2 regions of the Rummeliibacillus sp. TYF-LIM-RU47 genome follow, and region 2 is predicted to be linked to the other one. Evidence: a T-box and tRNA genes for the amino acid it is inferred to sense, from the RefSeq annotation. Region 2 holds a T-box; the other holds one or more tRNA genes.
The links. The T-box of region 2 lies ahead of leuS (leucine--tRNA ligase). A T-box ahead of a tRNA ligase gene usually reads a tRNA of that ligase, here a tRNA-Leu.
Positions count from the first base shown of each region.

Region 1: it has a tRNA-Leu gene. The T-box ahead of leuS (leucine--tRNA ligase) is inferred to sense a tRNA for this amino acid. The anticodon was not compared.

Region 1 covers NZ_VVIR01000002.1:127-14,908, forward strand. Annotated here, with positions in the region: rRNA gene rrf (5S ribosomal RNA) at 125-240, shown strand; tRNA gene F0527_RS11280 (tRNA-Asn) at 256-332, shown strand; tRNA gene F0527_RS11285 (tRNA-Ser) at 340-431, shown strand; tRNA gene F0527_RS11290 (tRNA-Glu) at 449-523, shown strand; tRNA gene F0527_RS11295 (tRNA-Val) at 529-604, shown strand; tRNA gene F0527_RS11300 (tRNA-Met) at 645-721, shown strand; tRNA gene F0527_RS11305 (tRNA-Asp) at 726-802, shown strand; tRNA gene F0527_RS11310 (tRNA-Phe) at 832-907, shown strand; tRNA gene F0527_RS11315 (tRNA-Thr) at 919-994, shown strand; tRNA gene F0527_RS11320 (tRNA-Tyr) at 999-1,082, shown strand; tRNA gene F0527_RS11325 (tRNA-Trp) at 1,091-1,164, shown strand; tRNA gene F0527_RS11330 (tRNA-His) at 1,192-1,267, shown strand; tRNA gene F0527_RS11335 (tRNA-His) at 1,308-1,383, shown strand; tRNA gene F0527_RS11340 (tRNA-Gln) at 1,387-1,458, shown strand; tRNA gene F0527_RS11345 (tRNA-Gly) at 1,467-1,541, shown strand; tRNA gene F0527_RS11350 (tRNA-Cys) at 1,560-1,634, shown strand; tRNA gene F0527_RS11355 (tRNA-Leu) at 1,666-1,746, shown strand; partial or broken gene F0527_RS11360 (GrpB family protein) at 2,028-2,533, shown strand; gene F0527_RS11365 (DUF3885 domain-containing protein) at 2,680-3,597, shown strand; gene F0527_RS11370 (MFS transporter) at 3,745-4,947, opposite strand; gene F0527_RS11375 (TetR/AcrR family transcriptional regulator) at 5,195-5,773, shown strand; gene F0527_RS11380 (MerR family transcriptional regulator) at 6,047-6,460, opposite strand; gene F0527_RS11385 (flavin reductase family protein) at 6,681-7,289, shown strand; gene F0527_RS11390 (GNAT family N-acetyltransferase) at 7,533-7,913, shown strand; partial or broken gene F0527_RS11395 (GNAT family N-acetyltransferase) at 8,018-8,474, shown strand; gene F0527_RS11400 (HAD family hydrolase) at 8,532-9,188, shown strand; gene wrbA (NAD(P)H:quinone oxidoreductase) at 9,295-9,906, shown strand; gene F0527_RS11410 (HEAT repeat domain-containing protein) at 10,115-11,086, shown strand; gene F0527_RS11415 (EAL domain-containing protein) at 11,111-12,100, opposite strand; gene F0527_RS11420 (hypothetical protein) at 12,232-12,441, opposite strand; gene F0527_RS11425 (hypothetical protein) at 12,545-12,796, shown strand; gene F0527_RS11430 (S66 peptidase family protein) at 12,906-13,826, shown strand; gene F0527_RS11435 (S66 peptidase family protein) at 13,934-14,782, shown strand, end outside.
Region 2 covers NZ_VVIR01000001.1:2,189,972-2,204,753, forward strand. Annotated here, with positions in the region: gene F0527_RS11000 (putative polysaccharide biosynthesis protein) at 1-1,096, opposite strand, end outside; gene F0527_RS11005 (BaiN/RdsA family NAD(P)/FAD-dependent oxidoreductase) at 1,305-2,564, shown strand; gene F0527_RS11010 (GGDEF domain-containing protein) at 2,838-4,091, shown strand; gene F0527_RS11015 (MGDG synthase family glycosyltransferase) at 4,128-5,294, opposite strand; gene F0527_RS11020 (DedA family protein) at 5,403-6,017, opposite strand; gene F0527_RS11025 (polysaccharide deacetylase family protein) at 6,024-6,725, opposite strand; gene F0527_RS11030 (Bax inhibitor-1/YccA family protein) at 6,778-7,407, opposite strand; gene leuS (leucine--tRNA ligase) at 7,539-9,956, opposite strand; T-box leader at 10,009-10,222, opposite strand; gene F0527_RS11040 (MDR family MFS transporter) at 10,288-11,475, opposite strand; gene mnmL (tRNA modification radical SAM protein MnmL/YtqA) at 11,916-12,887, shown strand; gene mnmM (tRNA 5-(aminomethyl)-2-thiouridylate-methyltransferase MnmM) at 12,884-13,456, shown strand; gene F0527_RS11055 (MerR family transcriptional regulator) at 13,500-14,168, opposite strand; gene F0527_RS11060 (type III polyketide synthase) at 14,343-14,782, shown strand, end outside.

The DNA.
Region 1 (14,782 bases), on a different contig from region 2:
TTCTTAAGAACCTTCAATTCACGTTTATCCAGTTTTGAAAGAACAAGAAAATTTTTTCTAAAAAAGTAGTTGACTTAATTAGAAAAAAGTGATATAATAATTCTTGTCTTTGAGAAATAACATGTCTAGTGATGATGGCAAAGAGGTCACACCTGTTCTCATGCCGAACACAGAAGTTAAGCTCTTTAGCGCCGATGGTAGTTGGGGGCTTCCCCCTGCGAGAGTAGGACGTCGCTAGGCTGTTGATTTTATTATTCCGAAGTAGCTCAGTTGGTAGTAGCATCTGACTGTTAATCAGAGGGTCGCAGGTTCGAGTCCTGCCTTCGGAGCCATTTTTTTGGAGAGTTGTCCGAGTGGCCGAAGGAGCACGATTGGAAATCGTGTAGGCGGGTAACCCTGTCTCAAGGGTTCAAATCCCTTACTCTCCGCCATGATTTTCAATACATATGGCCCCTTGGTCAAGCGGTTAAGACACCGCCCTTTCACGGCGGTAACACGGGTTCGAATCCCGTAGGGGTCACCATTTTCGGAGGATTAGCTCAGCTGGGAGAGCATCTGCCTTACAAGCAGAGGGTCGGCGGTTCGATCCCGTCATCCTCCACCATTTTAAGAACTTTATCAATCAAATAAGCATATATTATTATCGCGGGGTGGAGCAGTTCGGTAGCTCGTCGGGCTCATAACCCGAAGGTCGCAGGTTCAAATCCTGCCCCCGCAACCAAAATGGTCCGGTAGTTCAGCTGGTTAGAATGCCTGCCTGTCACGCAGGAGGTCGCGGGTTCGAGTCCCGTCCGGACCGCCATTTTAAATTATAATATTTAAAGTTATTATGGGTCGGTAGCTCAGTTGGTAGAGCATTAGATTGAAGCTCTAAGTGTCGGCAGTTCGATTCTGTCCCGACCCACCATAATAATTTTTGCCGGTGTAGCTCAGTTGGTAGAGCAACTGACTTGTAATCAGTAGGTCGAGGGTTCGACTCCTTTCGCCGGCACCATTCTGGAGGGGTAGCGAAGAGGCTAAACGCGGCGGACTGTAAATCCGCTCCTTCGGGTTCGGCAGTTCGAATCTGCCCCCCTCCACCATTCTTTACAGGGGCATAGTTTAACGGTAGAATAGAGGTCTCCAAAACCTTTGATGTGGGTTCGATTCCTACTGCCCCTGCCAATATAAAACCTTTAAATTTACATAACGGCGGCTGTGGTGAAGTGGTGAACACACCGGATTGTGGTTCCGGCATTCGAGGGTTCGATCCCCTTCAGCCGCCCCATATATAAAATGTAAAGATTAGGTTTTCCTTTAATACAATGGCGATTGTGGTGAAGTGGTTAACACACCGGATTGTGGTTCCGGCATTCGAGGGTTCGATCCCCTTCAGTCGCCCCATTTTGGGGTATAGCCAAGCGGTAAGGCAACGGATTTTGATTCCGTCATGCCCTGGTTCGAATCCAGGTACCCCAGTTATATATGCGGAAGTAGTTCAGTGGTAGAACATCACCTTGCCAAGGTGGGGGTCGCGGGTTCGAACCCCGTCTTCCGCTCCATATATTTTATAATGCCAAGGCGGCATAGCCAAGTGGTAAGGCAAAGGTCTGCAAAACCTTTATTCACCGGTTCAAATCCGGTTGCCGCCTCCATATAGTTAATTAAACTATATAAACACATCATGCCGGTGTGGCGGAATTGGCAGACGCGCACGACTCAAAATCGTGTTCCTTTGGAGTGTCGGTTCGACCCCGACCACCGGTATCATCACATCGTTTGCCAAGCGATGACTAAAAGTTCCTTACATTTGTAAGGAACTTTTTTGTATACATAAAATTGTTTCCACACCCTGTTATCAAATAAAGACAAATAAAAAAGTAGCAATGTGTATAATTGAATTAATTATTGAAACACTGTCTATCATTGATTTACTGAATTAGTGTGAAATAAATGTTAGAGAATACAAGCAAAAAATATTCCGAATATATTTGTGATATTACATTCTAATGTGGAAAAAGCAATCAGGATAAATAAGGAGTGATAAAGTGTTAGGATTACCCAAAGGAGAAGTTTTTCTAACTCCATGGACACAAGAATGGGAAAGAGAATTTTTATTAGAAAAAAGAAAATTCAAAAAGAAATTGGTGATAACATTGTGGAAATTCATCATATTGGTAGCACGGCTGTAAAAAAACTAAGTGCGAAACCAATTATTGATATTGCAGTGGAAATCAATGATTTTAACGAAGGTGAGAATTACGTTTCTTCCTTAGAAAAGATAGGTTATTCATATAAAGGGACAAACATTTTACCTGACAGACACTATTTCAGTAAAGGTGAACCAAGAACTCATCAAATCCATATGTATCAAAGTGGAAACAAATATTTACACGAACAATTGAAATTCAGAGATTATTTGAGAAACAATGACGAAGCAAGAATTGAATATGAACAACTTAAACTCAAATTATCGGAATTAAATAAAAGTAATAAACATAAATATGCAGAGGATAAGACTCATTTTGTTAAAACAATCTTAGAAAAAATTTAGTAGACGTTTCCCAAATGGCGACTAAACGTTTCTTACTTTTCTTCAATACAGTCCTTACATTTTTTTGATTATAAATTTTCACATCTTCGGGTTCTGGTATAATCAGGGTATTAAAGTAGTGAAGTAATAATTAAGGGAGTTTAAAGATGGAGCTATTAAACCAATTGAAGAATAACTCAAAATATTGGCTTCGTTTTGAACTAGGGCTTGTCGAACTAGAAGGCAAAGAATATTTTAAAGAAATTTATCATCGTATATTTTCTATTTTTGACTTTCTTTTTGATACGAAAGATACGATTATGTTTATTACAGCTATTAATGAATCTGTTGAATATAGTGGAAAAGATTTGCCTAATATACAACGTTTCCTTAAAGACAAAAAATTAATATATGGATTAAGTTGCAAAACAGTACCTTATGAGTTTGATGAAGAGGATATTGAAATGAGGACAACTCTATACAGTTTAAAGGTTAAAAAGGAGTCTATCCGTAGAGATTATCTTTTTCAAGCAATTAGTAATCAGGATTTTGCGAGAAAGCCTAGCATAATGGGAAATGTTTATTTGCTGAATTTATCACAGAATACATTATTGCACATGTATGATGACCGTGGATGTGATGTTTATGGTTTAAATAAAGAAAATCTATTGCCTTTATATCATAAATTTAGAAAATGGATCTTAGACTATAATCGTATACAAATTGACCATATTTTTGAGGAAGGGTTATTTAATTACTCTGAATCATCTACTGAAATGGAAGATAGACTTATAACCAATACATTTAGAGAAAATGAAACAGAGATTAATTTATATGGAGGCAATACATGCATAATTACTCATCAACTTGAAATACCACAAGAAGATGCAGAGAAATGTGTATATGAGATGAAACAAACAGGATTTAAAATTGAAATTGACAAAAATCAACTTGATTGTATTGTTCTTAAAGCCATAAAGACTGAAGCACTTGCAATGATTGATTATCAAACTGAATTGATGTCTTTATATTCAAAGAAGTATAACGGAAAGTATGAAGGTTGGTCAGCGAAAAGAGAACATTAATAAAAGTAAATAATAAGAACACATAATGCCAGTGTTTACTGCGTTTATGTGCATTATATTGTATATAAATTAGTTTGACGTAATTAAGAATAAAGCGAATTTGGAAGTTAGTAATTCCAAATTCGCTTATTTTATTTAGTATTAAAACTACTTAGCATTATTTTTTTCAGTAGCAAAATATAATAAGGAAAGTATAGAAGGAATTATTCCAATCCATAATGCAGTGCTCCATCCACCCATTGAGTAGGCCCAGCCGCCAATTGCCGATCCAATTGCACCACCAAAAAAGAACATTGCCATGAATAGACCATTCAGACGATTACGAACTTCTGGACTCAACGAGAAAAGCGCACGTTGACTGAGTACAAGATTTGCGGATACACCGGCGTCTAACAATAAAGATGAAATTACTAGTATAGCTATACCAATAGGTGAGTTAGTATGGATAATAATCGGTAATAAAAGAGAAATGACAACCGTAAGAAGTGCTATCCCAGTTGCAAGTTTCGTCACTCCACGATCTGCAATTCGCCCTGTAATAGGCGCGGCTACTGCACCAGCAACTCCGACAAGGGCAAATAATGCAACTTCTTTCTGAGAAAAATGAAATGATTGGCTAGTTAACAGTTGAGGAACTGTTGTCCAAAATAAACTAAAAGATGCAAACACACCTGCATGATATGCAGCCCGGCGACGTAATATTGGTGTTGTTCGTAACAAATACCACATAGATTTGAGGAGGGCTATATAGTGAGTGTCCGTTGAAGGCTTTCTTCTAGGTAATACCTTTGAAAGTACAATAGCCAAAACCATAATAGCTATGGCAGATAAAATAAATATAGCATGCCAGCCAAAAAAATCAGCAACTAGGCTCGACAGGGGGCGTGATAGCATGATTCCGAGTAACAGACCGCTCATGACATTGCCGACAACACGACCGCGTGACGAATCGGATGATAGATATGATGCAAAAGGAACAAGTACTTGCGCAGCAACCGAACCTAAACCTATGACAAACAAAGCAAATAAGAATAGAAATATTTGTTTCGTCATTGTTGTCATTACAAGGGCTACTGCCGTGATAAGTAAAGAGGAGACTATCAGCTTTCGGTTTTCAAGAATATCTCCTAAAGGCACGATAAACAATAAACCGACAACGTATCCAATTTGGGTTAACGTAACAATTAAGCCAGAAGTGTTTGCTGACAAACCGACTGATGAGCTAATTATCCCAACAAGAGGCTGTGCGTAATATAAATTAGCTACAATGATACCACATGCGGTAGCCATAAGAATGGTTAACCAAGTTGGAATCTTCTTTTCAATTGTTTGTTTCTTTAAATCAATCATTTAGTACAACTCCTTCTATGGAATATATATTGCTTAACAATAAACAATACCGTGGGTTAGATTCCCTCCATATTTGATTTTATTGTTTTCATTTTATAGTACTAAACGTACAGTTTATAAAATGATTAACCATATAATAAACTGAACGTTTAGTTTTGTAAATAGGGAATTCAAACTTTCTGTTTTAATATTAAATTGTTATACTGAACATACAGTTTATTAATTCCAAAGAAAGTTGGTAATTATGATGAATGGAAAAAGAGGCAGACCACGTAACTTAGAAGCACAAAAGTCAATTCTGTCAGCTTCTTATGATTTATTGTTGGAAAATGGGTTTCAAGCTCTCACAGTTGATAAAATCGCCAAATATGCTCAGGTTAGCAAAGCAACTATTTATAAATGGTGGCCAAACAAGGCTGCAGTAGTGATGGATGGTTTCCTTTATGCTGCCTCTGAAAGATTGCCTGTGCCTGATACTGGTTCGGCATACAATGATATTTTAACTCACGCTACAAATTTAACTATATTTTTGACGAGTCGTGAGGGGACGATAATTACGCAATTATTAGGTGAAGGCCAGTTTGATTCCGGATTAGCAGATGCCTATCGTGCTCGATATTTCCACCCCCGCCGACTTGAAGCAAAGAGTCTTTTGGAAAAAGGAATTCAACGTGGTGAATTGAAAAAAAGTATCGATATTGATATATGTATTGATTTAATTTACGGACCGATTTTCTATCGATTACTTGTGACTGGCGAACCATTAGATGAATCATATGTACGACAATTAATATTAAATGCTTTTGAAGGTATTCGTTCTTCCTAGAAGTATAGAATTAATCCAATAAACGTATTTTTTAATCTATATGATATCAGACTAATCAAAAACTACTGATCAGAGCAAATGGTAATGTTTTACTTTGAGAAGGCCAAGAGCAATCCAAAACTATTTGTGCGGACATCGTACACTTATAATTCCGTAAGAATTGAGAATCACTGGAGTAAATTAAAAGCCACGAATGTTGATAATCAACGTTTCGTGGCTTTTCTTATGAAAATGCAGTATCGACATATTTTCAAGTAATACTCAAGATCCTACTTAAATCGGTACTTCGTTGCTCTCTTTAGAAAGCTCGAAATAACCGGATAATTTTTCTTTTGTAAGTGAAATCATGTGCTCTAATTCCTGCTGCTTAGCTTCTAGGTCCATCAGATATTTCGAAAGTATTTCTGTTCGTTTATTTAACGTCTGAGTATATTTTGTAGGGTCTTCCCCTAATTGTATTTTTTCCATCACACAACCCTCACGAGTGAATTCTGTAATCTCTTCAAGTGATAGGCCTATCTTCTTTAGATTAGTCAGACACTGTATATATGATACTTCGCTCTCGGAGTAAGCCCGGGCTCCTCCTTCTCTTCGACTCGGACCTTTCAGAACTCCGATTTTCTCGTAATAACGCAATGTATATGGGGTTAAACCTGTTCTTTCTGACACTTGGCTAATGGTGAGCATGTGATGCATCCTCCTATGTAATACTGAATTGAAGTTATCATACACCTTAGAGCTAACTCTAAGTCAAGTATTTATAGTTTTTAAAATACCTTCTTGACTTCGAGTCGACTCTAATTTGTATACTGTAGCCATAATAATTTAGGAGGAATTGTATGACTTCTGAATGTATCATTAATCAATCTTTTTTAGATAAGAGATAATCAAGAGAGGATGAATCAACGTGGAAATTATTCCAGAAAACCTTACGTGGAAAGACAGTTACAAATTATATACAGGCTCTATCTTGCCTAGACCGATTGCTTTGGTCTCTACTATTTCAAAGGGAGGTATTTCTAATCTTGCGCCGTTCAGTAATTTTTGCGGGGTATGTCCTTCGCCATTTATGGTGGCCTTTGCCCCCTTGATTCGACCCGAAGATGGTACGAAGAAAGATACGACACTCAACATTGAAGAGACGGGACAATTTGTGATTAATATGGTTACGGAGGGTATTGTAACGAAAGTACATGATACATCCATAGAATTTGCGCCTGACATAGATGAGTTTCAAGAGACCGGTCTAACACCTATACCCAGCTCGAAAGTGTTGCCGTATCGAGTTAAAGAAAGTCCTATACAAATGGAATGTGTGTTAGAGAATATGCTGAAATTTGGAGAAGGTCCTGGATCATCAAACCTCGTTATTGGTCGTGTCGTTAAAATACACATTGAAGATACACTATACAAGGATGGAAAAGTAGATTTGTCTAAACTTAAGCCGGTAGGGCGCCTAGCGGGACCGTATTATGCGAAAATGTCAGAGTTATTTACTTTGAAGAGCTCCCAATGACGTTAAGGGAAATCATTTATAAATAAGCGATGAATAGGCGTTTCTTACATTTTGTAAGAAACGTTTTTTTATTTGACTTAAAAGTATGTCTACCTGATTTTAGTGAAGGAGAATTTAAAACGGTAAGGCAAACGAATTTACCATTACTAATCTGTTTAATAGTTAAAGGAAATCTGATCTTTATGTTGAGTTTTACCTGTATAAAAGGAACTGAATAGAAATTGACTTGTGGAGGAGAAAATTTTGCATATAAGTAAACCTAACCTCATTAAGTTAGATGAGATTGTAAACATCGATATAGAGGTAATCGGAAACGATAGTAGACGTCAGTCCATTAAAAAAGCTATCGATGAAGGGAGATGTATAGTAGTTAAAGATAATAATTCTATTGTTGGTTTTTTAATTTATGATACTCATTTCTTTGAATGTAGCTTTATTTCTTTAGTCATCGTTAAACTAACTGAAAGGCGAAAAAGGTATGCTACATCGCTTATTGAGTACTTTATAAGCATTGCTCCAACTAAGAAAATATTCTCTTCTACTAATCAATCAAATAAAAAAATGCAAAAAGTTTTTAAAGCTAATGGTTTTAAACAAAGCGGATTCATTGAAAATTTAGACTAAGGCAACGGGTAATGCTTTTTTCTTTTGGAATAACTTAAGTAGAACAATAAAGGAGATTATCACCAATAAGTCGTATATATAACTATTAAATGGGAGGGGGTAGCGTGTATCAATATTTTAATGGGGTAGTCATAAGAGAGGGAACAGATGGGATTCCTGCTGAAAGTGTTGAGACATTGTTTGAAGATGCGCGGGATGGGCAAGGAATACTCCAACTTGGCAAAAAGAGCAATATTCACATATTTTCAAAAACTCTACCTGCGCATTTACTGTTTGGAATCAAAATCAAATGATTGGTATGGTCAGAGCCCTTTCAGATCAAATTATGGCAGCTAACATAATGGACTTAGTCGTTTTATCAGAGTATCGCGGAAAAGGTATAGCTAAAAAACTTGTGGAGCTTTGTGTTCAAAAACTTCCGCATGGTGATTGGTTTGCCCATACTTCTGCAAACAATTTTAGCTTTTATGAAAAATGTGGTTTTGAGGTAAAAGATCTAACCCAAAAATGGTACATGCGCGTATTACGGCTATAAAGGCAAGGAAAGATCGGCATAGGTAAATTTATAGTATGTATTGTATAGAAAGGCAGTGTGGTTAATTGAGCGGTTATAAGGCAATGCTCTTTGATGTAGATGATACGTTGCTGAATCGGAATAGAGCAGTAGATAAAATGTTCTGCTTAGTTTTAGAAAAGTGTTATGAGGAAGTTGAACATTCAGTACAACAGCAGATGTTAAGGAAATTTAAGGTCTATGACAAAAGAGATTATGGTTATAGCGATAAAACAAAGGTTCTTGAATCATTCTTTGATAATTTCCCACCAAAATATAGATTGCCACACAGCGACATTCAAGAGTTTTGGAATAATCATTTTCCTCGTTGCTTTTCTATAGACCAACATACAATTGATATTGTAAATACTATTAAGAGACATATGAAAGTTGCCATTATTACAAACGGCTTGGCTGAGAGACAAAAAGCTAAAATAATGAACACCAATTTGAATAGTTGCTTTGAGATAGTAGTTATTTCTGAAGAAGCAGGCTTTAGTAAACCAGACAAGCGGATATTCGAAATAGCATTAAATAAGCTGAGTGTGCAACCGGAAGAAGTGCTATTTGTCGGAGATCACATCGAAAAAGATATTGGTGGTTGTCAAAGCGCAAATATAAAAGGCATCTGGTTCAATCCTTATATGCTTGAAAATGATACCGAAATAATACCAGACGCTGAAATAGATTCTTTGGATAGATTATTAAGTTACATAAAGTGAGAAACGGATTTGAATGTATTCTGTCTTTAATAACCTGTTGTTTTAAATATTGAAACTTCTTTTATTTGGGTATAAATATACTATCTACAAAAAAGGAGAGGAAGAAATGTCTAAAGTAAAGTTAGCAGTGATTTTCTACACAATGGGCGGTACGAATTATCAGCTTGCCAAATGGGCAAAAGAAGGGGCAGAAGAAGCAGGTGCAGAGGTAAGAATCTTGAAGGTTGAAGAGCTCGCACCTCAATCAGTAGTTGAGAATAATGAAAAATGGAAGAAAACAACCGAAATGATTAAGGATATTCCAGTTGCTAAGTCTGAGGATATTGAGTGGGCGGATGGTATTATCTTTAGTGTGCCGACACGTTTTGGAACAATGGCTTCTCAGCTGAAGCAATTTTTAGACACACAAGGCGGTTTATGGGCTTCAGGTAAAACTGTAAACAAGGTTGTCAGTGCCATGACCTCTGCACAAAACCCACATGGTGGCCAAGAAGCGACACTGTTATCACTTTATACATCGATGATGCATTGGGGAGCTATCATTGCAGCACCTGGCTACAGTGATCCTGTGCTATTTAAAGCAGGCGGCAATCCATATGGAACAAGTGTGACGGTCGGACAAGATGACAAAATGGTAGAAGATGTTGAAGCATCAGTTAAATATCAGGCCAAACGTACTGTGAACGTTGCACAATGGGTTAAGAATGGACAACAATAAAAAAGAAGCTAGCCATTATAAATTGGCTAGCTTTTTATATGCAATAAATATAAAGATTCACACATCCTAAATAAATAAAACTAAAAGTTCAATCAGCAATAAAGAACGTGTAAACTTTTAGATATCTAGTAAGGCTTTATCTATACATATATGAGTATTAACTTGTGCTACTTACTGCTCCAGAATATCGGAAAGGGAGAGACCTATGATGACTGAAAAAGAATTACTAAATTTAATAAACGACATGGCCAGTGATGAACATATCTACAAAGAGGAAAGTTTTACTAACGAAGATTCTCCATCATGGCTTGCTTATCGACAAGCAGAGGAATTAGAAGATATTACGATGATTCCTTATCTTGCCAATTTATTAGAGAAAACGAAAGATCGAGAAACTAGGATGCATATCTATTTTATACTTGGTAAAATTGGAACTAATACTGAGGAAAGGCATGTTGCTGATATTCTACTGAAAGGACTTGAAACAGAAACGAATAAATATGTGCTAGAGCAAATTCTAAATGCGCTTGCAGAACAAAGGAATGTAGAAGAATACTCAACCATTATTATTAAATTTCTCAATGATGACCGTTCCTCTATCCGACATACTGCTATTGAGGCATTAAATGGATGTAAAAATAAGATAGCTGAGGACGCACTCATTCAAATTATTTCAGAATCCTCAGATGAATATGATTTAATTTATGCAAGCAGCGTTCTTTCAGAGATAGGTTCAGATAGAGCTATTCCTCATCTTATAAATTTACTTAATCATCCTAAAGGTGATGTTAAATGTACAGCTATAGGGGCTTTAATTGAATTAGGAAACTCTTCATTACTTCCGGTTTTTTTAAAAGCCTTACAGGATAGGTCTGTTTATGTTAAAGGCTATGCCATGTTAGCGATTAATAGACATGGAAATGAAACTGCAATTCCAGCAGTAATAGAACGATTAAAGAGTATGTTAAAAAGAAAAAGAAAAATAGTAAGTGATGATCTAATCACAGGATTAGAGTTCCTTATACGTTACAAGGAAGACTATAAGGAGATCAGAGATTTATATGAATGGATAAAGAGCCGGAAAAGTGAAGTCCTCTTTGAGGAAGAAATGGACTGGATGAATACGCATAGCTATTCTGAAAATATTCACGATAAGGTGAGTAATCAAAACAAAAGCTAGCCTTATTAACAGGCTAGCTTTTTCTTATTGAGGCACAGGAGAAGGCTTTCCAAATAGATATCCTTGGAATAGCTGATAACCTTGTTGTTTTAACCATTCAAAGTCTTCTCGTTCTTCTACACCTTCTGCAAGGGGAGTAGTGCCTACTTCATTTGCTTTATGTAAAAAGGCCAGGGCTGTTTTTTGTTTTAATGGATCAGCCGCTACGCCTTGTACATATTTCATATCCAGCTTTATATAATGCGGTTTGAGAGCAGCTACTGAATCGATGGTATTAAAGCCTGCACCTACATCATCCAGTGCATATTCAAAGCCTCTTTCTTTATAATAAGTAAGTATTCTTTTTAGATGGTCTAGGTCTTCTACTTGCTCAGATTCCACTACTTCAAATACAAATTGGTGTGGTTCTATGCCTAGTTTTTTTGCAAGGGCCACAGTTGTTGCTAAACAGTGTTCAGGCGAGTAAATAGAAGTTGGAATAAAATTGATGAATACTTTCTTATTTATGGCGGCAGAGTTTTTAACTGCGTTCATTCTGCATAAGCGGTCCAGTGCATAAAGCCTGCCTCTTTTTTTGGCTGCATTAAATAGTTCATTTGGAAAAATCATCTGATCATTTTCATCTAGAAATCTCGAAAGAATTTCATAGGCATATGTTTCTTCATTTCTATCAACAATTGGCTGGAAGTGGCATGATACTCTTTCGTCTTTTATCACATTATCGACCCAATCACTATTTAAATATTGATCGATAGCAGAAAGAGCTTGCCATGCTTGTTGATCTACTCGAAAGGTAACCTCTTCTGGTGTCATATGGTGATAGAAGAAGTCCATTAACTCTTTCACACCACTTTCACCTACTAGCAATGCATTTTCAGAAGCACTTAGTTTTATCTTTCTTCTTTTCAAATGATTGATGACTTCTTCACGCATCGCAATATTACGGGTGCCTTCAAGCTTAAATTCATATTCTAACTCATTTATAATACAGCTTTTACACGGCAAATTGCCCACCATCCTCCTATATGTAGTAATTCCTCAGAACTATCATACTCAATTATTTCGCAGATGTATGATAAGTGCAATGTATTTTCTCTATGGAGATAGTAATAATCTAAAAAGAGCCCATCTCAGGCTCTTTTGTATTACTTTTTATTCGTTTGTTGTGTTTTGTTGTGGTTGATACTATTGTTTTTATTTTTTGCCTTGGAATCAAACTCAGGACCGAACTCTTCATTAATATTGTCATTTGGATTATTGTTATTGCTGTTGCTGACATTGTGGTCTGTGCTTTGATAGACATCAAAAGGATTATGAGTTCTCGTATTGATTGTTGCTTTGTTGTTTTTGCTCATAACTAGTCACCTCCTCGTTTTAATGTGTACAAAACAGTGAGATTTATGTGTATAATTTTTCCTCTATTTGCCGAGCATAGGGAAAAAACGATGGAGGGATTCTATGCAAGCGAGTACTGATTCTAAAATTCTTTTTTGCTATAATTGCGAAACAAAAACGATTTTTCATCATCAAGACCTGAATCGACACAGCTATGTTGAAAGTCATTGTGCCAATTGCGGTTGGCTAGAATGGCAAAATAGAGCGGTAGAGCGCGAGAAGGATAAATGGATTATATATAATAAAGAACAAGGTATTGGCATCGAAATAGTGGATATTCCTGAAACAGGAGAATGGAAGCGAAAGAGTGTGTAGGAGCAGGCGATGTCCTGCTTTTTTGTTTTGTGAAGCGAGTGGTTTTGTAGCCAATTTGCCTGTTTATTGCTAAAGTAAAGAAGAAATTACTTGTTTAGGAGCTGCAATGATGAAAATACGTCCAAAACGTTTACAAAAGGGTGATACAGTTGGTATTATCGCGCCATCTAGCCCACCGAATATTGAAAGGTTAACTAAAGCCCTCGATTTCCTCGAAGAACTCGGCTTGCGATATGTGCTGGGCAATACGATCCAACGCCGGGAGCATTATTTGGCAGGCACAGACCGAGAACGTGCCGCTGATTTGCAAGAGATGGTAGAGGATCCAACAATCAAGGCCATATTCTGTGCAAGTGGCGGTTATGGAGCAGCTAGAATAGCAGATCGAATCGATTACTTACTATTGGAAGAGAACCCTAAGATTTTTTGGGGCTTTTCAGATATTACATTTTTACATACAGCAATTGGTATGTATGCGGATCTGGTTACTTTCCATGGTCCGACACTGTCTAGCATTGGACGCGAACAAGTAGCAGAGCGTACAAAGCTCATGTTCAACCAATTGTTTGAGCCTGCGGAGATTTACTATGATGAAAGTATATCGAAACTTACGACCATTTCAGGTGGGCGTGCGCGAGGTGAATTGACAGGCGGCAATCTGACCTTGCTTGTAAATAGCTTGGCAACGAAATTTGAAATCAATACTGATGGCAAGATATTGTTGATTGAAGATATCGGGCTGGAGCCAGCACAAATTGACTCACTTTTAAATCAGCTGAAACAAGCGAGGAAGTTTGAAAGAGTTGCCGGCATTGTAGTTGGCGACTTTGTCGAAACAAATCAGCGGGAATATGAAGATTCACCGACTTTTCATGAGTTATTGGATAGTTATTTTGGCCATATGAATATTCCTGTTGTGAGCGGTTTTAAAATAGGTCATGATGAGCTAAATGTCGGCATACCTTTAGGAGTAGATGCAATATTGGATGCGGACAATAAAGAGTTGGCGATTTTGCCAGGGGTGGAATAGGCAGAAAAAGATCGGACTTTCTATTGGAGGAAGCCCGATCTTTTTTATAGTTGAGATTAATTTCACCCATCATCAGCATGCATTTTTAGGAAGGGGAAATAAAGCGAATGAAGAGACAGGTGAAGAGATTGCAGCGGGGCGATACAATTGGCATTATCGCACCAGCAAGCCCGCCAAATGAAAAGTTCTTGAATAAATCCTTAGAGTTCCTCCAAGAACTTGGTTTGGATTATAGATTTGGGGATTCACTCTTGAATGTAGACGGCTATTTGGCGGGGACAGATGACGAGCGCTTGAACGACTTGCACCAAATGTTTGCGGCACCTGATATTGCCGGTATTTTTTGTGCTTGTGGCGGTTACGGTACTGCACGGTATGCCGACCGAATTGATTTTGACTTGATATCGCAAAATCCTAAAGTTTTTTGGGGCTATTCTGATATTACATACTTACATACCGCTATCGGAAAATATGCTGATATAATGACATTCCATGGCCCTATGCTTGCATCTGATGTAGGCAAAGGTACATTTCAAGAGAAATCTGCGGAAATGTTTCAGCAATTATTTGCTCCGAGTATACTTCACTATGATGACACATTCGGTCCTATCCAAACATTTATGCCTGGTCAATGCCAAGGCGAACTCACAGGCGGCAATCTGAGTTTGCTGGCCAGTAGTATAGGAACACCTTATGAGTTGGAAACGTTCGGCAAAATTTTATTGATTGAAGATATAGATGAGGAACCGTATCGAGTAGACGGTATGCTGAACCAGCTGCGCTTGGCGGGGAAACTGCAGGGAGTAGCGGGTATTATTATTGGTGATTTCTCGCATGCTGAGCCGAAAAGAAAAGAGTCACAGACATTAGATGAGGTATTTGGACATTACTTTGATGATTTGCATGTACCCATAGTGAAAGATGTGAAAATAGGGCATTGTCAACCGCATTTTGCA
Region 2 (14,782 bases):
CAACAGCGCTCTCTGAATAAAGCAGATGATAGATGTCTGCAGACAATATCGAAATACCTACGACTGCTGGCAACGTGATAAATAAAAGAATTTGATAGGTTTTATCCATTGTATTGATTAAGGCATTATGCTGATTCTTTGTAAAGTAATTAGTGATTGCCGGCACAAGTGCCATAGAAAACCCTGTCGCAAGCATAACAGGTATAATGACAATCTTTTGCGTTGTAAAATTCAGCATTCCTAGATAATCATCCGATACCTTTGCCAGTCCGATATTAGACATCGCTGTATTAAACGTCAGCATATCCACTAGTTGGAATAAGGGATTGGCAATACCGACAAATACATACGGAATGGAATAAGTCACAACTTCTTTATAGATACTTTTATAAGAAAGCTGACCTGTTGAAACGCTGTTCTGTAACTTCAGATTAAACTCCGGCTTAAACTTTCGCCAGTAATACCAAAGGGCGAGCAAACCACCCAAAGCTCCTATAAAAGCAGAAAATACAGCGAATGAAATAGCTGTTTGCGCTGTACCATGAAAAACCCTCATGACTAAGAAAGATCCAATTAAGAGAACAATAATACGAACAATTTGTTCAATTAATTGTGATATGGCAGTTGGTTCCATATGGTCGTAACCTTGGAAGAAACCTCGCACTAAGCTCATGAAAGGAACCACAATCAATGCAAAACTTACCCAACGAATAACGCCCGCAATTTGAGCTACACTAAAGATTTGTTCTTCATCTTTGATGACCATATGCGCTATTGGAGTAGCCATAAAATATAGAACTAAAAAAGATAAAAAACCTGTAATGGTCATAATAAGCAAGCCCGAGCGGACAAGCTTACGCCCTGAGTCATAATCACCAAGGCTATTATACTTCGCTACAAACTTTGATACTGCAATCGGTGCGCCTGAGATGGCTACAGATAGCATTATTGTATACGGAACATAGGCATACGAATATAAAGCCACGTTTTTCTGCCCAATAATCGCATAAAACGGAAAAATATAAACGAGGCCCAAGACTTTCGATAAAAACATACCAATCGTTAGAATGGCAGTTCCTTTCATTAATGAAGACATATTACCCAACAATCCTTCCAATTCGGAATCATCCAATTTAACCGGGCTTTGATTGACAATTTCTCGAGCCGCTACTTTTCGTATTGGCTTTTATTGCCCATTAAAATAATAAACCTAAATGTTAGTTTACAACTCGCCATGCAATTACTCAAATAGTTTTCTTTTATCATGTATAATAAATATAAAAAAAGAAAGTGAGTTCCATTTTATGTATGATGTAATCGTAATTGGCGGTGGCCCTTCAGGTCTCATGGCCGCTATCGCTGCAGGCACTGAGAATAAAAAAGTTCTTTTAGTAGAAAAAGGACATAAATTAGGGAGAAAGCTTGCAATATCAGGCGGTGGACGCTGTAATGTCACAAATCGACTCCCGATTGATGAAATTATTAAACATATTCCTGGCAATGGCCGTTTTTTATATAGTCCTTTCTCTGTTTATAACAATGAAAATATTATTTCTTTCTTTGAAAATCTAGGTGTTTCTTTGAAAGAGGAAGACCATGGACGCATGTTCCCTGTCTCCAATCGAGCCCAAGATGTAGTGGAGGCAATGCTTAGGGAATTAGCACGCTTACAAGTCGAAATCCGCCAAGATACTACCGTTGCGAAATTACTGATGGATGCCGAAAGAATAAGAGGCGTTCGCTTAAAAGATGGTACAGATCTGCAAGCGAAGGCGGTTGTAGTTGCAGTCGGCGGCAAAGCCGTCCCACAAACGGGTTCTACTGGTGATGGCTACCCTTGGGCTGAGCAGGCGGGACATACTGTAACAGATCTATATCCGACGGAAGTCCCTTTAATCTCCAATGAGACGTTTATTAAAAGCAAAGAGTTGCAAGGACTAGCTCTTCGCGACGCTGAAGTTTCAGTCTTAAACAAAAAAGGCAAAACTATTATAACGCACAAAATGGATATGTTGTTCACCCATTTTGGTTTAAGTGGACCAGCTATTTTGCGTTGCAGCCAATTTGTTGTAAAAGAAATGAAGAAAAATGGCGGCAAGCCTGTCCGAATTCGGATTGCTGGGCTAACTGGTTATAATGCAGAATCTGCTTTTCAGTATCTATTAAGCTTGGCGAAAAAAGAGCCTAAAAAGGCTTTAAAAAATACATGGAAAGGGATTGTACCTGAGCGCTGGCTGATCTTCTTAATGGAGAAGGCAAATATCGACGATTCTCTAACAGGAGCAGAACTTTCCTCAGAAGCAGCACGCCACCTAGCAAATGAGTTGGTTGGTTTTGAAATGTTGGTCAACGGCACTCAGCCTTTAGAAAAAGCATTTGTTACTGGCGGGGGCGTTTCTGTGAAAGAGATTGAACCAAAAACAATGGCATCTAAAAAGAAAGTAGGGCTTTATTTCTGTGGAGAAGTCTTAGATATTCATGGTTATACAGGCGGCTATAATATTACATCTGCACTTGTAACAGGCCGAATAGCTGGAATGAGCGCAGCTTCATCCATCGATTAAACGAAAGATGAGGCTTGGACACCAATGTTACAAAATACTTTTCACAATAGAAAATAATTAAAATAAAGCCGAACAAATGTAATTTTACATTTAGTTCGGTTTTATTTAGTTATTGATTTTTCGATAGATAATGAATAAATTCACTTGTTTGTCAATTTTTTGACTAAATATATGAATATACATTAATTACCTCTTTATTTCTCTCTTATTAAAGCCTATTCTTATAGTAAGAATGCAAAATTATTATTATTTTTAAAGGGGTGAATAATTTGCATGCAAACGACTCCAAAAGAGCCATCTTCTATTCCGTTTGAAAATGATCCTAATTTCTATAAACAATTAGCTCAGCAGAATTTCAAACGCATGTACGCTCTGGCCAAATTCTTTCTGTGGGTAAGCTTAGCTCTAGTGCTTGCTACAGTTTGGTGCCATTTCTTTTTCAAGAGTTACCCCCATTACCATAGTGTTTATATAATTCCCTATGGCTTAATGTTTCTTTCCAATTTCATGGTCTTACTATTAGCAAATCCAAAAAAGTTCAATCAAAATGGCAGCCTTGACTATTATAAACAGCTCGAAGAAATTACGGCTTACTATATTTGCTGGCTCTTGATCCTTAGTTTAAGTATCTCACTAATAGACTTTCATTATCAACATCATACAGTTGCTTATATTATGTCATTGGTGATTTGTGCTAGTTTCTTTATTATGCGTCTTCGTTATTTTATAGCACCGTTGATCGTAGCAGTAATCGCATATATATTAAACTACTTTACTTTAGATGAACCTTACATTCGATATACCTTCGAGATGCACCTAGCTATATTTCTTACACCTGTTTTACTTGTTGTAGCCCATTTTAATTATCAAAACTTTATTACTTCCTTTCAACAAGAGAAATATTTATGTAGGGAGACTACTCGCTCAAGACAATTAGCAAATGAACTTGCTGCAGCCAATACAGAATTGCAACGATTATCTGCAACTGATGAACTGACAAAAATCGCTAACAGAAGAGGCTTTCATCAATACAAAGCTGCTCTTGAGGAACGGGTTCATCCTTACACACTTACCGTTTTAATGCTTGATATTGATTATTTTAAGGTTTACAACGATTACTATGGACATGCTTATGGGGATATGGTGCTAGCTCGTGTGGCAACAGTATTAAATCATATAGCTCTCTCTACAAACTCTTTTGCTGCGCGGATGGGAGGCGAGGAATTTATCATGCTGATACCTGATCAACGACCGGAGGAAATCGTGATTATATATAAACGAGTCCTCAGGGATATTCAACAATTCAACCTTTCTAATGCAGCATCCAAGGTATCAGACCAACTTACATTCAGCGCAGGAGCCTATAGAGGTGAGATTAAGACGAATGATGAGATTGAAGAGTTTATGCATAAAGCAGACACCCTCCTTTATGACATTAAAAAAGCTGGTCGTAATGGCTTTAAATTAATGGAAGACGAAGAAGTTCTCTATCATCTTCAGCCGATCATCAAACATAAAAGGCCCTAGCATAGTGAATATCATGCTAAGGCCTTTTCATTTTGGTTATCCTCTAACCATCTCCCATTGAAGAGTCGGGCTGTATTCGAATGCAGGTTGTAATGTCCTACCATTGCCAAGAAGCCATTTAAAGACTTCATGTAGTTGGCTTGTTAGCTCTAATTCTATTTCATCCTCATAACATTCTATTGAACGTGCACATGCCCCCAATATTTGGCTATCATTTAAAATAGCATTTAATTGAGATTCAATAGGCATTTCTTTGGATAATTCAACGACAAGATTATGTTTCTTTAAATAATCTAAATTAATTTTTTCTTGGCCCGGAAGATGTGAATGAACGATGATTGGAAGCTTTTTACGTAAAGCCTCGCTAATCGTCACACCGCCAGGCTTAGTAATAATGGCATCCATTTTATCATATAGCTTGTCCATTTCTGTTCTTGAACTAATATATGACAACGGCTTAATATGTGATTCTTTCCATCCATGAATTTCATCGTAGAGTTTTTTGTTGTTTCCGCAAAGAATATAAAATTGAAATTCAGGATGCTTTTTTAATTCAGTAGTCAGGCTCGATATCCCGCCAAGCCCGCTATTACCGCCAGCTACTAATATATGGGGTCTATCATTTCTCTTATTTCTACTTGTCCCTTTTTTAATTTCCTCATGAACGGGTATGCCTGTAACAATAATGTGTTTTCTAGGGATACCAAATTCACGAATCAGATGCTCTTTCACTTCCTTGCTCGGTACAAAGTGTAAATCGATGCCTTCTTTTGCCCAAATACCATTAATAAAAAAGTCTGTATAGGCATTGATAACAGGGACTTCACATTTCCCTTGCATTTTCAATCGGCTGATCAGACATGATGGAAAGCCATGTGTACAAACGATAGCATCAGGCTTTTCTAGTTCAATCAGTTGCTCCATCTTCTTTAAAAAATGGTTTTCATAGAACTTTTTTGGCTGGTTTGCTGTACAGTATCTTTTACTATAAATAAAATTATAAGAGTTAGGAAATAGGCGAATCCAATTCAAATAGCTTCGAGAGAGCATTTTCTCTAATCCTGGATGCCAATAACTAATCAAATCAATCTTCTTTATCTCATATTCTTCATTGCGTCCCCTCACCATGTCCATTAAAGCATCTGCGACTTGATGATGGCCGGATTGCATCCGCAATAGCGGAAAGAATAATATTTTTTTCATATCGAAGAACCCCTTTTCAAATAGCACGATTTTTAAGATAAGGTTGAAGGGAATTTGTCCTTCTTTACTATCTGTCATTACCCGCTCTCTCTAACTAAAAAACAGTCATTAATCAGAATCATTACTTGACTTATTTTTCTTAGATCGTCCTATTATCTTTTTCACAATATAATAAACAATAAATAATATAAATAATATAATTCCTAAATATGGTACATAATCCGGATTAATATAAATCGTATTCGCAGTAAAATAACCTAACAAAACAAAAGGCATTGTCCAGATAATACTGCCAATGAGAGAAAAAAGAATAAATGGCTTAAGTGGCGTATTGGTTATTCCCGCAAAGTACGGGCTGATTTGACGCATGCCCGGTAGGTAAAAACCGAAAGTAATTGTTCTATATGCATTCTTATTATATTTGTTTTCAATCTTCGCCCACCGCTCTGGATTGAGTCCAATATATTTACCAAAGCGATTGATGAAAGGAGCCCCTAGGTATTTGCCCAGAAGATACGCTACTATCATTCCAATGAAGGCACCTAATTCTATAAAAATGAGCGAATGAGCCATTGACAGCTTTCCATAACTTATTAGAACTCCTGTCAAAAATAACAATGATTCTTCAGGAGCAGGAATACCGACAATGCCGAAAAATAAACAAATGAAAAGAATTACATATCCATAAAGACTTAAATAATGCATTAATTGATCAATATTCATAGCATCTTATTCCAACACATCTTTCAATGTGATGAATTCTATATTTTTTTCGTGACAATCTTCTAAAAAAAGCTCCAAATTTCGCAGCATATATGAGGGTGCCTCCTTTTCAGCGCCTTGTGTGTCGCCATTATCATGTAGTACAAAGATAGAACCAGGACTTGCATATTGCTTCAGTTCTTCTAGCAAACCATTCCGTGCTTTTTCTACTTTCCAGTCGCCAAAAATATGGGACCACATGATTTTTTTATATGTTTTTCCGACGAATAATGTAAACAAATTAAAATGTCCCCAAGGCGGGCGGTAAAATTGTACCGGTTCACCTGTCGCTTCTTCTATTGCCTGATTAGCCAGCGTTAATTGCTTTTTCAGCTCTAATGGACCAGTTAACCAATTGGAAACATGTTGATTATGATGAATACCTATAGTATGCCCTTCATCTGCCATCCGTTTAACAATTTGAGGGTTTCTTCTCACATGGTCTCCAACTACAAAAAATGTTGCCTTTACGTGATATTTTTTTAATAAGTCCAGTAATTGCGGTGTATAAACTCCGTGTGGTCCATCGTCAAATGTTAACGCAATCTGTTTTCCAGGAATGGTCTTGTAAATCCCTAGCTTGCTTAAGCGAATAAAAACGGTCGGGAGCGGGCCGTAACATAAAAACAAGATGACTAGACAAAGTATAATAATTAACAATAATTTCATATTCCACAGCCCTTTTCCGTCAATAGTAATTCCTTACCCGAAAACTAATCTACTAATCATCATCAAAAATTCGTTTCAGATGGTAGATGAGTCGCAGTAGATTGGTGAATAAATTAATGAAGTCCAAATACAAATTTAATGCCACTAGCGGTACTTCCTCATCCGATATGACCTTTTTTGCAATTTGGTTCATATCATAAAGCGTATACCCGATAAAGAGTAACACTCCAATTCCACTAAGAACGATCATCATCATATCGCTGAATCCTACAAAGATATTAATCACTGAAAAAATTAATATTCCGATGAGTATGATGAATAAGAATTTCCACCAGTTAGAAAAATCTCGTTTTGTATTGTAGCCGATGAGCCCAGCTACGATAAAAATAAGTGCAGTAGAGCCAAAAATAAGCAAAACAAGCTTTCCGCCTAACGCTCCAATATAGAAATTCAGCAAACTATACAGCGTAATGCCAGTTAGAAACGCAAACAGCACAGAAATGAATTTACTCGCTTTCCGAGCAGCACGGCTAACCATAACAATTATCAATAAGATGACTGTTACTATGCTGATTGGCAAAATCATCGGTTGTGGTACATAAACCCCTGCAAATAATCCTATCGCTGTAAACAACCATAACAGAGTGAAGAAACGAAGGACCTTTGGAAATTGTGATTCCATTTATAGACCTCTTCTCAAATTTTTTTCGTCCTTAATTATACGTATTTAGTCACAGAAGGTTTCGTTTTTATGTTGGATTATTTTAGCAAAAAACCTTCTTCCAACTAGGAAGAAGGTTTTTATTTCGCCAATTACTTCGCGACAATATTGACTAATTTGCCTGGCACAGCAATCACTTTCTTAATATCTTTGCCTGCCAATTGTTCTTGTACTTGATCATTTTCAAGCGCCGTTTTCTCTAATTCTTCACGACCTGCATCTTTAGCAACCATCAATTTAGCACGAACTTTGCCATTGATTTGTACAACCACTTCAATCTCATCATCTTCTAATTTAGATGAATCGAATGTTGGCCATTCTTCATATGTGATGGTTTCGTTATGGCCTAATTTTACCCATAACTCTTCCGCTACATGTGGTGCAATTGGTGCAAGCATCTTAACAAATCCTTCTGCATACTCACGGGGCACAACACCAGCTTTGTAACATTCGTTAATGAATACCATCATTTGAGAAATAGATGTATTAAAACGAATATGCTCGTTGTTGTCCGTCACTTTTTGAACTGTTTGATGATAAACTTTTTCTAATGTTGTATCATTTGATGTTTGAATTTTTTCAGAAAGCTCGCCCGTTTCTTCATTGATGAAGAGTCTCCATATACGATCTAGGAAGCGGCGCGCTCCATCTAAGCCATTCGTAGACCAAGGAATAGATGCTTCTAGTGGTCCCATGAACATTTCATAAAGTCGTAGTGTATCAGCTCCATGGCTTTCAATAATATCATCCGGATTGACAACATTACCTTTAGATTTAGACATTTTTTCATTACCTTCACCAAGAATCATCCCTTGGTTGAATAATTTTTGGAAAGGTTCTTTTGTTGGTACTACCCCTAAATCATAAAGGACTTTATGCCAGAAACGTGCATACAACAAGTGTAGCACCGCATGTTCTTGACCGCCGATATAAATATCGACAGGCAACCAGCGTTTCAATAATTCTGGGTCTGCCAATTGTTCGTTATTATGCGGGTCGATATAACGCAGGAAGTACCAGCTTGAACCTGCCCATTGTGGCATTGTATTCGTTTCGCGTCGGCCTTTTTTACCTGTCTCAGGATCTACGACATTTACCCATTCATCAATGTTGGCCAATGGTGATTCACCGGTACCTGATGGATGGATATCCTTTGTTTTCGGCAACACTAATGGTAAATCTTCTTCTTTTACTGTTGTAATGGTGCCATCTTCCCAATGAATGATTGGAATTGGCTCTCCCCAATAACGTTGGCGGGAGAATAACCAGTCGCGTAAACGGTACGAAACTTTTTTCTCTCCTACTTTATTTTCTTCAAGCCATGTAATTGCCTTTTGAATGCCTTCTTCTTTGTCTAATCCATTCAAGAAATCAGAGTTAATATGTTGGCCATCACCTGTAAAGGCCTCTTTAGAAACGTCGCCACCTTCTAATACAGGAATGATTGGTAGGTTGAATTGTTTTGCAAATTCAAAATCGCGTTCATCATGTGCTGGTACTGCCATAATGGCACCTGTACCATAGCTTGCTAGAACGTAATCTGCAATCCAAATCGGTATTTCTCGACCATTGATTGGGTTGATTGCATAGGCACCTGTAAATACGCCTGTTTTCTCTTTCGCTAAATCTGTACGTTCTAAATCAGACTTAACTTTGACTTTTTCTAGATATGTTTCTACAGCCTCGCGCTGTTCTTTAGTTGTAATTTCATCCACAAGCGCATGTTCAGGTGCAAGGACTGTATAAGTTGCACCAAATAGAGTATCAGGTCGTGTAGTAAATACACGGAACTGCTTATCTGAATTTTTAATAGAGAAGTCTACTTCAGCACCCTCAGAACGACCGATCCAGTGACGTTGCATATCTTTAATATTCTCTGGCCAATCCACATCTTCCAAATCATCAATCAAACGATCTGCATAGGCTGTGATCTTCAACATCCATTGTTTCATTGGACGTCGTTCTACAGGGTGTCCGCCGCGCTCAGACTTGCCATCAATTACTTCTTCATTCGCAAGTACTGTGCCAAGTGCTGGACACCAGTTGACTGCTACTTCATCGATATAAGCAAGACCTTTTTTATATAGCTGAATAAAGATCCATTGTGTCCATTTATAATAGTTTGGATCAGTCGTATTGATTTCGCGATCCCAGTCATAACTAAAGCCTAATTCTTGGATTTGGCGTCTAAATGTATCAATATTTTTTTGTGTGAACTCAGCTGGGTCATTTCCAGTGTCAAGGGCATATTGCTCTGCTGGAAGACCAAATGCGTCCCATCCCATTGGATGCAACACGTTGTAACCCTGCAGACGCTTAAAGCGTGAAAGGATATCTGTTGCTGTGTAACCTTCTGGGTGCCCTACATGCAAGCCTGCACCTGAGGGATATGGAAACATATCCAATGCATAAAACTTCGGCTTCGATTCTTCATTTGTTGTTTTAAAAGTTTTGTGGTCAGCCCAATACTTCTGCCATTTCTTTTCAATTTCTTGATGATTAAAATTCATTCTTGACCCTCCATACTCATATTCTTGAAAATAAAAAAACTCTCGTCCCTATAAAAGGGACGAGAGCCTATATCTCCCGCGGTACCACCCAAATTAGTGTAAAACACTCAACTTGATTCCTTAACGCGGATTAACGGCAATGGCTATCAATGGTTCACCATAGCGACTCCTGGGCGAGTTCAGTTGAATGATTTGCTGGCTTTCACCTACCGCCAACTCTCTAAAAAAATCAAGTGCAACCTACTATTCCCATTCGCTGTCATTACATATATTGAATCCTATTCTAATTCAATATACTGTAATTGACAAGAGATTTAACAAATTCAATGAATTATACCGTTTCTTTTTCCACTTTGTGTTTATTTTTTAACGGTCGATCATAAAGCATGTATGGGATAAAAGCAATGAGCAGAATCCCGATTAATACATAAAACGTAATCTTCATGCCATATTGGTCTGCTAGAACACCGCCTAAGAATGGACCAATCATTTTGCCTATAGCACTGAAACTATTGACCATACCTTGATAAAACCCTTCTCTTCCCTTAGGTGCTAACGTACTGGCAATTGTCGGTACAATCGGCCAAATAAACATTTCACCAAATGTTAAAATGATAATCGCCACTAAAAACATTTTAAATGTTCCCGCGAAGCTAACCACTACAAAGGAAATGACGAAAATAGCTAAACCAAGAAAAATTTGTTCCTTGAACCGTTCGCCCATTTTTTTAATAATCGGATTGATCAATGGTTGGCCCAGTACGATTAGCAAACCATTCGCTGTCCAAAGCAAGCTGTATTGGTTCAGAGAAATATGCAATGTTTGTGTATAAGATGAAATTGTTGTTGTCCATTGGGTATAGACGAGCCAACTAAGTAAGAAACCAATCCCCAAAATACTCAATGCGTAAAATGATGAACGATCTTTTACTTTTGAGCCTTCACTTATTACAGATGCAGGCGCAATGGCGTATTCTGTAGAAATCCCTTTATATGTGAATGCCACAAAGAAGAAGACGATATACATAGCTAGATTGGCAATAAATAAATAGTCAAAGCTATGCTTTGCAACAATACCTGCAAGAGCTGGGCCAAATGCTACCCCTAAATTTTGAGCGAGATAAATGGCATTAAATCCTTTTCTCCCGCCTTCTGGCCATGCTGTTCCGACCATAGCAAACATACTCGGAAATACAATCCCACCACTAAAACCTATCAATGTCAAAAACCACACATAATGCGGCCAGCCATGCCAAAACACAAGACACGTAAGGCCAATAATGGATATGATTGTTCCTATCATGATGGACTTAAAGCCGCCAAATTTGTCAAAGACATACCCGCCTAAAAGATTGCCTACTACACCAGCTGCAGCATTGGCCATCAGAACGAGCCCGGCTATTGTAAGCGACTGTCCGAGTTCATCATGCATATAAATCGTATTCATCGGCCATAAAAATGAGCTGCCGACAGTATTAATCAGCATACCGATGATTAATAACCAAACACTTCTAGGCATTCCAAGTCCCCCATTTATTTCGAATATCTAAGCAATAGTAACAAATCTTTGATCCTATTTACAACCATCTTTTCATATTTAAGCTCAAATATTAAACGACCGTTTCCATTGTCTTCTAGCAGGTCAATAATTATAGTTGCCAATTTATTCCCAAACCACTTTTTTTCGAGTTTTTTCTCTATTCAATCTCCTCCCTCTAAATAGAAGAATATTGTTTTTTCTATTCTATAGTATTTCACATAAAGTGAAAGTTCACGCGAGATAAGGTTTTTCCCATCTTTACTGAAATTTTATGGGCAGTTAAACCCCCCTCTTAAACTTCTTTGCTAAGCTTACGTTTTGAAGTAGAAGTCTTACTGAAAGTTAAAGCGAGATAAAAGAAATTTTTCCCCTTTGACGTTGTCATGTTAAAATAGATAGTTGAGGAGTGAAATTATACTATGACTGATATTAATTATACTGATTTCCCGTTTCCCTCTGATGGGAAACGTTATTATACATGGAATCGCTATTTGCGTGATGAATTTGGCTGCAAGGTATACAAGGTAGCGCTTGATGCAGGCTTTGATTGTCCTAACCGTGACGGCACTGTTGCATTTGGTGGATGTACTTTTTGCAGTGCAGCAGGCTCTGGTGACTTTGCCGGCGATCGTGTGGACCCTATTTCTGTTCAATTTGAAAAAATTAAAGAGAAAATGCAGCATAAGTGGAAAGACGGCAAAACTATGGCTTATTTCCAAGCTTATACGAACACACATGCACCGCTTCCTGTCCTAAAAGAAAAATTTGAAGCAGCTTTAGCATGTGAAGGTGTTATGGGATTAAGCATTGCAACACGTCCTGATTGTTTACCTGATGATGTCGTGGAATACTTGGCAGAATTGAATCAACGCACATACTTATGGGTCGAGCTTGGACTACAGACTGTGCATGATAAGACAGCCAATTTAATTAATCGTGCACATGATTATACGACATATGTGGAAGGTGTGGAGAAACTCCGCAAACATGGCATTCGTGTATGTACACACATCATCAATGGCCTACCTCTTGAAGATTATGACATGATGATGGAAACTGCCCGTGCAGTGGCGAAGCTAGATGTACAAGCAATCAAAATTCATTTACTTCACCTATTAAAGGGGACACCACTTGTAAAGCAATATGAAAAAGGTATGCTTGAGTTGATGGACAAGAATGCCTATATCAATCTTGTCGCAGATCAATTAGAAGTCATTCCGCCAGAAATGGTCGTACAGCGAATTACTGGTGATGGACCGATTGACTTAATGATTGGGCCTATGTGGTCTGTGAACAAATGGGAAGTATTAAATGGCATCGATGCTGAACTAGAACGTAGAGGAAGTTATCAAGGAAAGCATTATCAAAAAGAAGAAGTGGGAACACGATGAAACTTCAACGTGTACTGCAATACGCACAATTTCTTTTGAAAGAGACCGTTCATCCTGGTGACATAGTAGTGGATGCAACTGCAGGAAATGGCTATGATACGGCCTTTCTAGCACAGTTAGCCGGCAATGAGGGCCATGTCTATGCATTTGATGTCCAGCAACAAGCGATCTCTTCGACAGAAGAGCGCGTACGGGAAGCAGGCCTTGAAAATCGAGTTACAGCCATTTTAGATGGACATGAACATGTAGCAAAACATGTCTTAAAACCGGTTCAGGCAGCTATTTTCAATCTCGGCTACTTGCCAGGTAGTGATCATGAAATTATTACAACGCCTTCCACAACCTTAAAAGCCATCCAAGACTTACTACAGCTTTTAAAAGTCGGCGGCATGATTATTCTAGTTGTTTATCATGGACATCACGGTGGGAAAGAAGAACGAGATGCGCTGATAGAATATGTTAGTACATTGCCGCAAAAATATATCCACGTATTGAGATATGAGTTTATCAACCAAAAAAATGATCCGCCATTTATCATTGCTTTAGAAAAAGTGAAGCAAATGGCATAAGAAAAAGAGTTGTCCGTAAATCTATGGACAACTCTTTTTTCATTTACTTTCCAAAAAAGCGAGAAAGAATACTATTCTCTTGTACCCTTTGTTTTTTATCTTCCTCATTTTGTTCAATCTCCTGTGTATGCTGCCATACATTCAGTTTATTGAGCACAGCCATAATTGCACTGTTTTGCTGTTCAATACGGTCCATTTGGCGGTTATCATTTTGCCTTTTTTCAGTCAATGGCGCGAGCGATTCAACGACTTGCCTAAATTCCCTTTTCATGGAATCATTTTGCTCTGCCAAGAATACATTTTGTTTTCGCTCTTCTTGAATCAATTGAATTAGCTGAGCGTTTTGGACTTCTACTCCATGGATATGCTCTGCCAATAGCTCCATCGCATGGCTCAATTCCTCATATCGCTGGATTTCCTCTTTTCGATCAATGACATCAGGATTGGCTACAGTAATGCTTACCTCTTGGATGTTAAAATTCGGGGCTACTACTACCTCTGCCGCTTCTTTAAGGGTTAATCCTTTATTTTTATGCAGTGAACTATATGCTTGCAATATTGCTACGTCTTGATCTGAAAACTTCCGATAATTTCGTCCGTCACGTTCTACTTGGTAACCGTAATCTTCTAATATTGAAATGTAATGCCGAATCGTCGATTTATTAATGCCAACGATTTGTGCAAAATTTGCCATTGTATATGTATGAGCCACAAAAACCCTCCTAACCTATTGTGACACCTTCTCAATTAACATTATTGTAGCATATTGTTATGTTTCTGTTAGACAGTGTGCATAGTTTTATAGAATTAATTTTAGGGAATACGTATTTTTCCAAATAGTAAATCGTACACTATTTTGATACGAGAAGAAAAAGGAGATCCTAAAATGCCCAAAATCCATGCAGTTAGTACACACTGCCCTCCCCACGCATTACCTCAAAATATGGCAGAGGAATTTATAAAAGAACTTTTTTCTGGGAAAATAGCCAAACTTGATCGTTATTTGAAAGTATTCAAAAATGGCGAAATACATAACCGCCAACTGGCTATGCCAATCGAATGGTATAAAGAAGAACACAGTTTTTCAGAAAGAAATGAATTATACGTAGAACTTGCTACAGAGTATACAGCGAAAGTAATCGAGGACTGTTTAGAAAGCGCATCAGTAGAAAAAGAAGCAGTCGATGCCATGATCTTCATATCAAGCACGGGCATTTCAACACCAAGTATTGAAGCACGCGTTATGAACCAGCTATCACTTCCCAATGATATAGTCCGCATTCCCATTTGGGGACTTGGATGCGGTGGTGGAGCTGCGGGGATTAG